DNA from 2 places in the Variovorax sp. LjRoot290 genome. Region 2 is predicted to be linked to the other one. Evidence: riboswitches for the same ligand, from Rfam matches in the RefSeq annotation. Region 2 holds a riboswitch; the other holds the start of a gene.
What was found. A riboswitch is a leader RNA that binds a small molecule or an ion and turns the genes downstream of it on or off. The one in region 2 is predicted to bind glycine.
Positions count from the first base shown of each region.

Region 1 (5,425 bases), on a different contig from region 2:
GCGTCCACGCCGACGCTGCCAGCGAAGGCGCTTTTCCCTGGCGTGGCTGACCGCATCTTCCTCAACGGAGCCGCTGATCACCCATGGAACACCTATGCCAAGGATGCCCTAGCGTCCTATGCGCAATCGAAAACAACGCTTGCGGGCGGAAGCGCAACGGCCACGGCAAAGTTCGCGGCCCTGATCAATGCCGATGCGGATGAGGTCACGTACGTTCCGAGTACATCGATGGGTGAGTACCTCGTCACGAAGGCCCTCGGCTTGCCCGAGTCTGGCGGGCGGGTAGTGACCGACGCGCTTCACTTCGTCGGGTCTTTCTACATGTACGAGCAGTATCGGCTCCGGGGGGTGAACGTCATCACCGTTCCAATGGACGCGGACTACCGCATCTCACTTTCCGCTCTGGATGCGGCAATCTCACCCGGAACCAAGCTCGTTGCGATTTCGCATGTGTCGCTGTACAACGGATTTACCCATGACCTCAAGGCCGTATGCGACCTGGCGCATTCGCGTGGGGCGCTCGTGTACGTCGACCTGATTCAGTCCGCCGGCAACATGCCGATTGACGTCAAGGCGGCAGGTGTGGACTTTGCCGCATGCGGAACGTACAAGTGGCTCATGGGCGACTTCGGCTTCGCGTTTCTGTACGTGCGCAAGAGCCTTCTGCCCCAACTCCAGCGCCCATGGTATGGCTATCGCCAGACTCGCAACTTTGCGGCTCCGATTCTTCATGTGTATCCGCTTGATCCGCCGGGCAGCGTCCCATACGAGAGCGTTCAGATCAACTCGGTCGCTGGGTATTTCATGGGATCCTTCCCGGCAAGTGCGGTCGAGGCTGCCTGCGCGGCATCGATCGACTGGATTCAGAGCGTGGGCCCCGACAAGATCCAAGCCTATCGAAAGCCTATGACCGACGCTTTGCAGAACGGCCTGAGGGCCAGAGGCTTTCAAGTGGTGACGCCGACCGATTCCAACTCCGCCATCGTGACATTCGCCTATCTCAACGCATCCCAACTGGCGCCTCGCCTTGCACCCGCGAAGATCGAGATTACCTTGCGCGCAAATCATGCACGCATCTCGCCGTCCGTCTTCAACGACATGAGCGACATCGATAGACTTCTTGCAGCGATCGGTACCCCATGAGTTCCAAACACTTTCAAGCAAATCCACTGTCTTGCGTCTTTGGCGCCGCCGGCCACTTGATACCTCCCGTAGCGCTCGCTGGCCTGGCGATCGTTTTAATCAGCGGCTGTGCGGCTCCGAAGCACTTGAACTCCGGAAAGGTTCTTCCCACAACACTTCCATTTTCCGAAGCAGTGCAAGTGGGCTCGACACTCTACCTGTCAGGCCAAATTGGGAACATCCCCGGCAGCCTCAAGCTGCCACCTGGCGGCATTCAGCCGGAGGCCAAACAAGTGATGGAGAACATCAAGACATCACTGGAGGTGCATGGATACACGTTTGCCGACGTAGTGAAGTGCACCGCGATGTTGGCCGACATGAATGAATGGAACGCCTTCAATGACGTCTACAAGACCTATTTCTCGGCGGGGAAATTTCCCGCACGCAGCGCGTTCGGATCGAGCGGACTGGCCTTTAACGCTCGTGTCGAAGTGGAGTGCATCGCGGCGCGCTGAGTTCGCGAAGCATCATGGCGCCTCGAGCACCTCATTCGCGGCGAGATCGACTAGGCCTCCTCCTTCCTGCATCTTCTTGGTCGTTGACATGAGCAAGCGTTGGCCAAGCTGAGCGATCTTGCCGCCGACATTCGCTTCCAGTTGGTAGGTCAACCTTGTCCCTTCCGGTGTGTCCGCCAGGGCCACTACGGCTGAGCTCTTGGCAAAACCCGCAACGCTTCCCTCGCCCTCGCCGACCAGCCGATAGCCGTTCGGCGGATCCCGATCGAAGAGGCGGACTTTGCCCCTGAATCGCGCCTTTAGCTGTCCGAACTCGAAGCGCATGATCGCGGCGAACTCGCCGTTGGACCTCTCCTCGATCTCTTCGCAGCCGGGGATGCACTGCTTCAGGATCGCGGGGTCGTTCAGCGGAATACACAGTCGCCAGGGAGGCAGGGACGACGTACTCACCAGCTATGTCAAGTGCCATGTCATATTGCAATCATGCAAACAGTCACGTAGGACCTCCGTTTCGAATGACCAAAAGGTTAGGGCAGCGTCATCCGCGCGGCAAATAGCATTCGCGGAGGGCACGATGCCGAAAAGCTATGGCGGGCTGTGGACCTGACGATGCAGCTTCTGGGACGCCGAATTGCGCCGGTACTTCGGAGCTGCGCCACCGGCGTGCGCAAGTACTTGTGCACCGTCTTGCGCGACAGGCTTGTGGCCCTCACGATCTCGCGCACCGCCTTGTTCTTGCGGTGGCACCGCTTAAAAAAGCATCGGGGTAGGCTGAACACGCGGGTCAAATTTGAAGCCCAGCGCCGGCCATACAGCGTAGTCGTCGGCGGTGGCCAACAAGCTGGCGCGAACGATATGGTGGTGTTGGCACGCGGACAGGCGTGGAGACCTGCGGCGTGGCAGCAAGTGCACTGGCAGGAACCTAGAAACTACCGCTTCGAAGGAGAGCAAGCGACCACGCGTGTGATGCGCCAGACAGGTCGGACCGGGATGGGGACACTCCGATAGGGATCAAGAGCACCAATCTCGATGATCAGGGAGCCTCGTCAGCGAATACCATCAGGGCCAGCAGGCATCACGCCTGCACAACAGGCCGAATATGAGACTGCAGCCCTGCCTCCTGATCCTTTACACACAAGTTGCTTGTAATCCGGGAGGCGCCATATAAGCATTTCCCTAGCAGTGTTCTAGATTTACCGAGTCCTTCATCTAAAAAGGCGGTCTTCACGGTTGGTCCGCGTCGCGTCGTGTATTGCGCCCGCGCTGAAACGCAGTCTAGCCAATAGAGCCCGGCCGAACTCGTAGAGTGCCCAAGCTCAGCAGGACGACGTCTTCAGCGAGCTCGCGCGCACCAACAGGTGGTCGTGCCCGACCTCACCGAACTCGTTGATGACCACCACCGTGTCCGCCACGCCGGCATCGGCCAGCAAATGGCGTAGCAGCGTGGGTGCCGCTGCCGAGGAAGCCGGTCAGCGCATTTATCGGCACACAGCCGTCAGCCCAGGCCGCGGCGTGGTTCATCGTCAGGCCAACTCGAAGATGGCATCGACCTGGACAGCGACGTTGCGCGGTAGCGAATTGCAGCCGACTGCGGCGCGCGCATGCCGACCCGCTTCGCCGAACACCTCGACCATCAGGTCGGAGGCGCCGTTGATCACCTTCGGATGGTCGCCGAACTCGGGGGTGGAATTAACGAAGCCGCCGAGGCGCACGCAGCCCGCGACGCCATCGAGGCTGCCGCCCAGGGCCGTGCGCAGCTGGGCAAGGATGTTGATCGCGCACAGTCGCGCCGCCTTCTGGGCGTTCTCGATCGAGACGTCCTGGCCGACCTTGCCCACGTACTGGTCCTTGCCGCCGGCGGTCGGCACCTGGCCCGCGATGTAGATCAGCGAGCCGCTCTTTCGGGCCGGCACATAGTTGGCGACGGGGGCGACCGCCTTCGGCAATTCGATGCCGAGTTGGGTCAGGCGTACGTCGGGTCCTTGCGTTGTCATTCTCTGGTGTCCTTGGAAGTAAGTGGTCAATTGCCGAAATAGAGGTCGTCGAGTGGTGCGGAGAGCAGATCGTCGGCATTCGGCTCGGCAGCCAGTGTGGCCTGCCGGTCGATCACGGTCACTTCGTGGCCGAGTTGCTGGAGGTAGTAAGCCGAGGTCACGCCGAGCATGCCGGCGCCGAGAACGATCACGCGCATTTCGTGAACCTATGAGGTTGCAGCGCTTGAACGCGGAGAAACGGAAGCTCGAAAAGAAAGCAACCGGACCATGCGTCCAAGTTGCCGCTCCCCCTGTCCTCGGTACCTGAGAGATTCACCCGCTGCGCCCGCAGCGAGTTTGCTCCTTCGGTGCATCACATGACGTGATGGCTCTCCAGACGGCTTTGACAGCTGATGCAGTACAGGCTCATCACGTGAGCCGACCTGAGCGTTTATGGGAGTTTGCGCCTTCGGTGGAGCCGCTTCGCGCGGCCCGCTCTCCTGCTATATCGAAGTCTATTCGGATCGTTGCTGGAAGTCGATAGTGCCGCAAGGGGTCGGGAGCCAACCAGCCTCTCGTTGTTCGAGCGCCAAGCCTGGAACGTGAGGCAGGGGAGTTGAAAAAATCAGAACTGGCCGGCCAGCGCGCGGCCGTCGTGATGAGCCTGGTGCAGGCGGCAAGCTCTGCGGCCCCGATCCGCACGCGTACCTAAAGACGTCCTGCAGCGCCTGCCCACGCACATGGCCAGCCGCATCGACAATCTCCTGCCGCACCGCTGGCAATCGATGAAGCGCCCTCCCGGCGAGACCGCCGTGAGCGGCCAATTGCCGCGTGCCGCCGGTCGCAGTCGTCAAGGATCGGACGGCCATCCGCTTACCTTCTATGCGACAAGTGCCATGAGCATCCGATTGCGCGCGGACATACTGCAACTGCTACGATTGCCGACCTTATGGCAGGAGAGTCCACGATGATGCCGGTTTCTGGTGTGAAGGCCGAATCCGCCAAGCTGGCGCGGCGGCGAGTGAAGGTCGGCTTCATCCTCCTTCCAGGCTTCACGATGTTTTCGTACTCTGCCCTGGTTTATATCTTGAAGCATTGCACCGACCCGGCAGCCGCGGTCGGAGTCGACTTTGAATATGTCGTTCTAGGACAAAAGCCAGCGCAAACGACCTGCGGGGTCCAAGTACCTCCGACAGCGCCCCTGCACGCTGCTCGCGATTGCAACTACGTTTTCGTGATAGGCGGGAAGACAGCTGCTCCTGTCGAGGACCGCAGATCGATTCTGGAAGCACTCACAAGCGCCGATATGAAGGGCGCAACTCTTGCGGGAATAGGTTCCGGACTATTTGTGCTAATCGAAGCCGGATTTTTCGATAGATTGCCCTGCGCAACAGATTGGTATCGCGGCGCCGACCGAGATACCCGTTTTGCGGAGGTGCAGCAAATCTCAGGCCTTAACTTGGTCGTGAGCGGCAGGCGAGTTAGCTGTGCGGGAGGGCTAGCGGCACTGGAACTCGGATCATGGCTTTTAGAACGTCATTATTCCGCTATCGGCGCCGAGATTCCCGCGCCGCAAGAGCTTTCGGCCTCCCCCACCGAAACTGAGCAGAATTCTGGAACAAGAGAAAATCCACTCGATGCGAGAGTACTTCGGGCGCTCAAGATCATCGAAAGAAATCTTGGACAGCAGCCATTGAAGGTTGAATCTCTTGCGTCAACCTTGGGGGTTTCTAAGCGGCAGATAGAACGGCTTTTCCAGCAGGAAATGAAGCAGCCGGTCCAGCAATATTGCCGTCAGTTTCGACTTGCTTATGG
Region 1 covers NZ_CAXURW020000002.1:505,904-511,328, reverse strand. The annotation lists gene ACSQ9A_RS31360 (aminotransferase class V-fold PLP-dependent enzyme) at 1-1,143, shown strand, start outside; gene ACSQ9A_RS31355 (RidA family protein) at 1,140-1,637, shown strand; gene ACSQ9A_RS31350 (SRPBCC family protein) at 1,650-2,087, opposite strand; gene ACSQ9A_RS31345 (RidA family protein) at 3,161-3,631, opposite strand; gene ACSQ9A_RS31340 (FAD-dependent oxidoreductase) at 3,658-3,828, opposite strand; glycine riboswitch at 3,912-4,017, opposite strand; glycine riboswitch at 4,033-4,123, opposite strand; partial or broken gene ACSQ9A_RS31335 (transposase domain-containing protein) at 4,236-4,392, shown strand; gene ACSQ9A_RS31330 (GlxA family transcriptional regulator) at 4,560-5,425, shown strand, end outside.
Region 1: linked by a shared signal. The riboswitch ahead of ACSQ9A_RS31340 (FAD-dependent oxidoreductase) and the one ahead of gcvT (glycine cleavage system aminomethyltransferase GcvT) in region 2 are both predicted to bind glycine.

Region 2 (5,425 bases):
CCGCAATGGCCTTCAGCTCGGCCAGCGCGTCGGCCTCCGTCACCGAGGCGGGCAGGCGCATCGGCTTCGTGCGGCGGATGGCCGGCGGCACGATGCCGTCGATCAGCTCGGCGCGGGTGGTCGAGCCGACGGCGGCGAGCATGCGCGCTTCGTCATCGGCCTCGATGCCGATATGGCGGGCGATGAATTCCTCGGCGTTCTCGAGTTCGCTGAGGGAGGGCAGGGAAGACTTCGGCATTGGCGTGTTCGGTTCAGTTTTCGTCGGCGAACTTTTGATAGGTGGTGGCGTCGAGCAGTGCATCGAGCTGCGAGGCGTCGCTGATCTTCATCTTGAAGAACCAGCCGCCCGCTTCGGGCGCGCTGTTGGCCAGCGAAGGGTCGGCGCGCAGCGCCTCGTTGACTTCGGTGATCTCGCCCGTGATGGGCATGAACACGTCGGCCGCCGCCTTGACCGACTCGACCACGCCGGCGACATCGCCCTGGCTGTAGCTCTTGCCGACTTCCGGCAGGTCGACGAAGACCACGTCGCCCAGCGCATCCTGCGCATGAACGGTGATGCCGACGGTGGCGACGCCGTCGCCGACCGCCTGGACCCACTCGTGGTCCCTGGTGTACTTGATGCTCATGAAAGGCTCCTTGAAGAAAAGAATTCAACCGCGGTAGTAGTGCTGCGGCACGAAAGGCATGGTGCTCACCTCCATCGGCACCGGCTTGCCGCGCACGATGGCCTGGATGCGGGTGCCGGGCTCGGCATAGGCGAGCGCGACGTAGGCCATCGCGACCGGCCGGTCGACCGTGGGGCCGAGCAGGCCGCTGGTCACCTGGCCGATGGGCGCGCCCTCGAAGGATTCGAGCAGCGTGCCATCGCGCACCGGCACGCGCTCCAGCGCCACCAGGCCGACGCGCTTGCGCTTGAGCGTGTGGTGGTCCAGGTGGCCTGCGACGCCATTGGCCGCCGTGAGTTGCGCCAGCACCTTGGCCGCGCCCGGAAAGCCGCCTTCGCGCGCACCGCCGGTGCGCCGCACCTTCTGGATCGCCCAATTGAGCGAGGCTTCGACCGGCGTGGTGGTCTCGTCGATGTCGTTGCCGTAGAGGCACAGGCCCGCTTCGAGCCGCAGCGAATTGCGCGCACCCAGGCCGACGGGCTTGACCTCGGGCTGGGCGAGCAGCAGCCGTGCGAGCGCTTCGGCATCCTTGGCGGCCACCGAGATCTCGAAACCGTCCTCGCCCGTGTAGCCGCTGCGCGTGGCAAAGGCCGCGATGCCGCCGATCTGCACCGCGCCGCCGGTCATGAAGACGAAGCGCTCGATGCCGGGCGCGAGCCGGGCCAGCGCGGTCACGGCCTGCGGGCCCTGCAGCGCCAGCAGGGCGTGGTCGGGCATCGGCAGCACCTGGCAGCGCGCGCCGATCCTGGCCTGGATGTGCGCGATGTCGGCCACCTTGCAGGCGCCATTGACGATCACGAACAGCGAGTCGTGGCCTTCGTTGAAGAACATCAGGTCGTCGAGGATGCCGCCTTCGTCGTTCAAGAGCAGGCCGTAGCGCTGCTTGCCCGGCGCCAGGCCGATCACGTCGACCGGCATCAGGCTCTCGAACGCGGCGGCGGCATCGGGGCCAGCCAGGCGCAGCTGGCCCATGTGGGAGATGTCGAACAGGCCGGCGGCCTCGCGCGTGTGCTTGTGCTCGGCCATCAGGCCGGCGGGGTACTGCACCGGCATCACATAGCCCGCGAAGGGCACCATGCGGGCGCCGAGCTCCAGGTGCAGGTCGTAGAGCGGGGTCTTTTGCAGATCGTCGGATGCGGAGGCCAAGGCACTCTCCAAAGGGGCAGTCCAGATCCATGACATTCTTGCCATGGGCCACCCCTGCTGTCCGCTTTACCTGAGAGATTCGCCCCACGATCGGGGTTTGCTCCTTCGGTGGACGGCACTGCGAACAAAAAACGCGATGCGCCGCCTCTCTCCAGCAAGGAAACGCCCGGAAAATGGGGCGCTTCGTCAGTCCTTTTGCCTGAGCGTTCGGGCCCGTTTTTCGAGGGGACCTGCGCCTTCGGCGGCCCCGCGCTGCGAGGCTCTCTCCTGACCCGTCCGAGTGTAAGGGATGAGCCCGGTCCTGGCCGCTCAGGAGCGCTCCAGGCGCAGCCGCCTGAGCAGAAACTTCTCCCACAGCTTGTCGGCGACGAGCTGCAGGGAGCTGCGAATGTGCGCTCTGGCATTGCGCGCGTCGTAGGGCGAGCGGATGTCGGCGCCCAGCTGCCGGGCGCGCACGCTGAGCATGCTCTCCGAGAGAACGCAGCGCGCCTTCATGCGCAGGTCGTCGAAGTTCTCCGGCGAGAGCGCACTGGCCTTGTGCCATTCGTGGGACCACTTGAATCTGCGCTGCCTGGACGGATCGCTCTCGTCCTTGATCAGCCAGGCTGACACGAAATCGACATAGGCCTCGTCGACGCTGTCGCGAAACAGACGGTGCTCGGGTTCGAAGCGGTCGTAGACCAGCGAATCCAGGAATTCGTTGCCCGGCGAAAGCGCACCGAGCTGGCGGCGCAGGTTGCCGTTCATCGCGAAGCAGTAGGTCGAAACCCATTCGAGCAGGGGACCGAGCGGCGTCATCGTCGAGCGCGGAAAATCGTTGATCTCGCCGAAGAGCCACGGGCCCGGGTGCAGCCCCAGCCTCTTGATTTCACCGCCGAAGCCGGCCACCCTGCGTTCGCTCCATCCGTGGTTTCGCGCGACGGTGTCGTTCGAAAAGATCCACACGTCGGGCTCGCCGCTGCGGGCAAGAATGGCTGCGACTCCTTGGTCCCACCCAGTGAATTCGCGGTTGGAGTTGTCGCCTGCGATGACGAAGCCGTCCTCGCATTCCGCATTGCGCAATGCTTCGCCTCCGGTGGACCTGGCGTTGTCGACGATCGCGAGAACGACACGATCGCTCTCGCCGGCCAACTGCCTTCGCAGCTTGGTCAGCACCTGGACCGAATGATCACGATGCTGACTCCCGTACTCCAGATGAACAAAACCGTAGTTCGTCATGCCTGTTGACAGAAAAAAGAAGGGAGGGTTGGGGCGCCGGATGGGCGCGACGCGACGAGTATCCCTCCTCGTCTTGTCAGAGGAGACGCCGAGTTTGTCCGGATGCGGCCATGGCGGCCGTCGGGGCCGATTTCAATGCACGAGCTGGGGCGGCAGCAGCTTGTCGATGCGTTCGCGGATCGACGTGGCGCGCTCGGCACCCGCGAGCTTCTCGATCTCGCCGAGCATGGCGGATGCGGCGGCCAGCATCGACTCCCGGTCGCGCGCTTCACGCAGCAGCTCGCGGAACTGCCCGGCCAGGATCGGATCGCGCCTGACGAACATGCGCTCGCACAGGTCGAACAGGAACATCCGCGTGGTGGCGAGCGAACGCTTGCCGTCGAAGACATCCGCCGCGACCGGCGGCTCGGGGCTCGCGTCCGGCGCCGGAGCTGCCAGCACCGGCGGCGCCACGGCGGGCGTAGCGGGTTGCGAACGATGCAGATAGCCCTCCTGCACCAGGTGCAGCGCCACGCGGCCGGCCTCGTCGCGGCTGCCGAAGAGCTGGCCGAAGTCGGTGACCGAGCGCTGGCCGTCGGCCATCAGCAGCAGGGCGCGCTCGCGCTGGCCCAGCGTGCGGCGGCCCGGCTGGAGTTCTTGGCGCGCTTTCTCGGTCTTGATGAGGAACATCTGATGCTCGGGCGTTCGGGGTCGAGCGCCGCAGCATCGGGGATCCGCATGACATCCTCGTGAATGACCGGGCCGCTGCCGCTATTTGAAGCCCCACAAACGCGGCAGCCAGGTGCTGAGCGCCGGAACGAAGGTCAGCACCAGCAGCACGGCCGCGTGCGCCCACAGGAAGGGCACGAGCTCGCGCACCAGCTGCGACATCGGCACCTTCGAGACGTTGCAGGTCACGAACAGCAGGCCGCCTACCGGCGGCGTGATCATGCCGAGCGTGAGGTTGTAGATCACGATCATCGCGAAGTGGACCGGGTCGATGCCGAGCTTGATGGCCACCGGCGCGAGGATGGGTGCCAGCACCATCACGCCGGGCAAGGGCTCGATGAAGATGCCGAAGAGCAGCAGGAAGACGTTCACGATGATCAGGAACATCCACGGCGAGAGCTGCATGCTGACCAGCCATTCGGCCAGGGACTGGGGAACGCCTTCGATGGTCAGGATCCAGGCGAAGGAGGCCGACAGCCCGATGATGATCAGCACCGAGGCCGACAGCAGCGCCGAGCGCGCGAGGATGTCCGGCAGCGCCTTCCATTCGAGCGTGCGGTAGACGAACTTGCCGCACACCAGCGCATAGAACACCGCCACCACCGAGGCCTCGGTGGGCGTGAACCAGCCGGCGCGCATGCCGCCGAGGATCACCACCGGCAGCAGGATGGCGGGGATGGCTTTCCAGGTGGTCAGCAGCACTTCGCGCCAGGGCGGCATGCCGCCGTCGCCGCGGTAGTTGCGCTGCTTGGAAACGTGGAAGTTCACCACGCACATCGCGACCGCGATCAGCAGGCCGGGAACGAGGCCGGCCACGAACAGGCTGCCGACCGACACGCTGTCGTCCTGCAGCGCGTAGATGATCATGATGATCGAGGGCGGAATGATCGGGCCGACGATCGCGGTCGAGGCCGTCAGCGCCGCCGCGTAGGAGCGGTGGTAGCCGGCCTTCTCCATCATCCTGATGAGCATCGAGCCCGGCCCCGCGGCATCGGCCAGCGCCGAGCCCGAGATGCCCGAGAAGAAGGTGAGCGAGACCACGTTGGTGTAGCCGAGCCCGCCGCGCCGGTGGCCGACGAACTGGCCCGCGAAGCGCAGCAGCACCTCGGTCAGCGAGCCGCCGCTCATGAGTTCGGCCGCCAGGATGAAGAAGGGCACCGCCATCAGCGGGAAGCTGTCGATGCCGGTGAAGGTTTCCTTCAGCAGCACCATCAGCGGATAGGACTCGGCGAGGATCAGCGTCGCGGCCGTGGCCAGGCCCAGCGCGAAGGCCACGGGCACGCCGATCGCGAGGAACAGGCAGGCCGACAGGATCAGGATGATGCTGGCGTTCATAGCGAGGCGCTCGCGGTCGCATCGAAGTGCGCGTCGGACGCGAACTCGCGCTTTTGCACGTAGCCGCGCACGATCAAAAGCCAGTGGACGATGAGCAGCACGCCGCCGATCGGCATCGCGCTGTAGATGTAGGCAAAGGGAATCTGCGTGACGGCGGTCAGCTGGAACATGGTGCGCTCCATGTAGAGCCAGCCGTACCAGACCATGAAACCGAAGAAGGCGAAGAGCAGCGCCGCGACCACGGCGCGGACCGCGACCGCGCCCCTGGGCGGCAGCGCGTCCTGCAGGTTCTCGACCGCGATGTGGCCGCCGTAGCGCAGCACCGGGCCGGCGCCGAGGAAGGTGAGCCAGAT
Region 2 covers NZ_CAXURW020000001.1:2,155,513-2,160,937, forward strand. The annotation lists gene gcvP (aminomethyl-transferring glycine dehydrogenase) at 1-238, opposite strand, end outside; gene gcvH (glycine cleavage system protein GcvH) at 252-626, opposite strand; gene gcvT (glycine cleavage system aminomethyltransferase GcvT) at 651-1,847, opposite strand; glycine riboswitch at 1,859-1,976, opposite strand; glycine riboswitch at 1,989-2,091, opposite strand; gene ACSQ9A_RS10935 (hypothetical protein) at 2,121-3,029, opposite strand; gene ACSQ9A_RS10940 (hypothetical protein) at 3,162-3,698, opposite strand; gene ACSQ9A_RS10945 (TRAP transporter large permease) at 3,780-5,072, opposite strand; gene ACSQ9A_RS10950 (TRAP transporter small permease) at 5,069-5,425, opposite strand, start outside.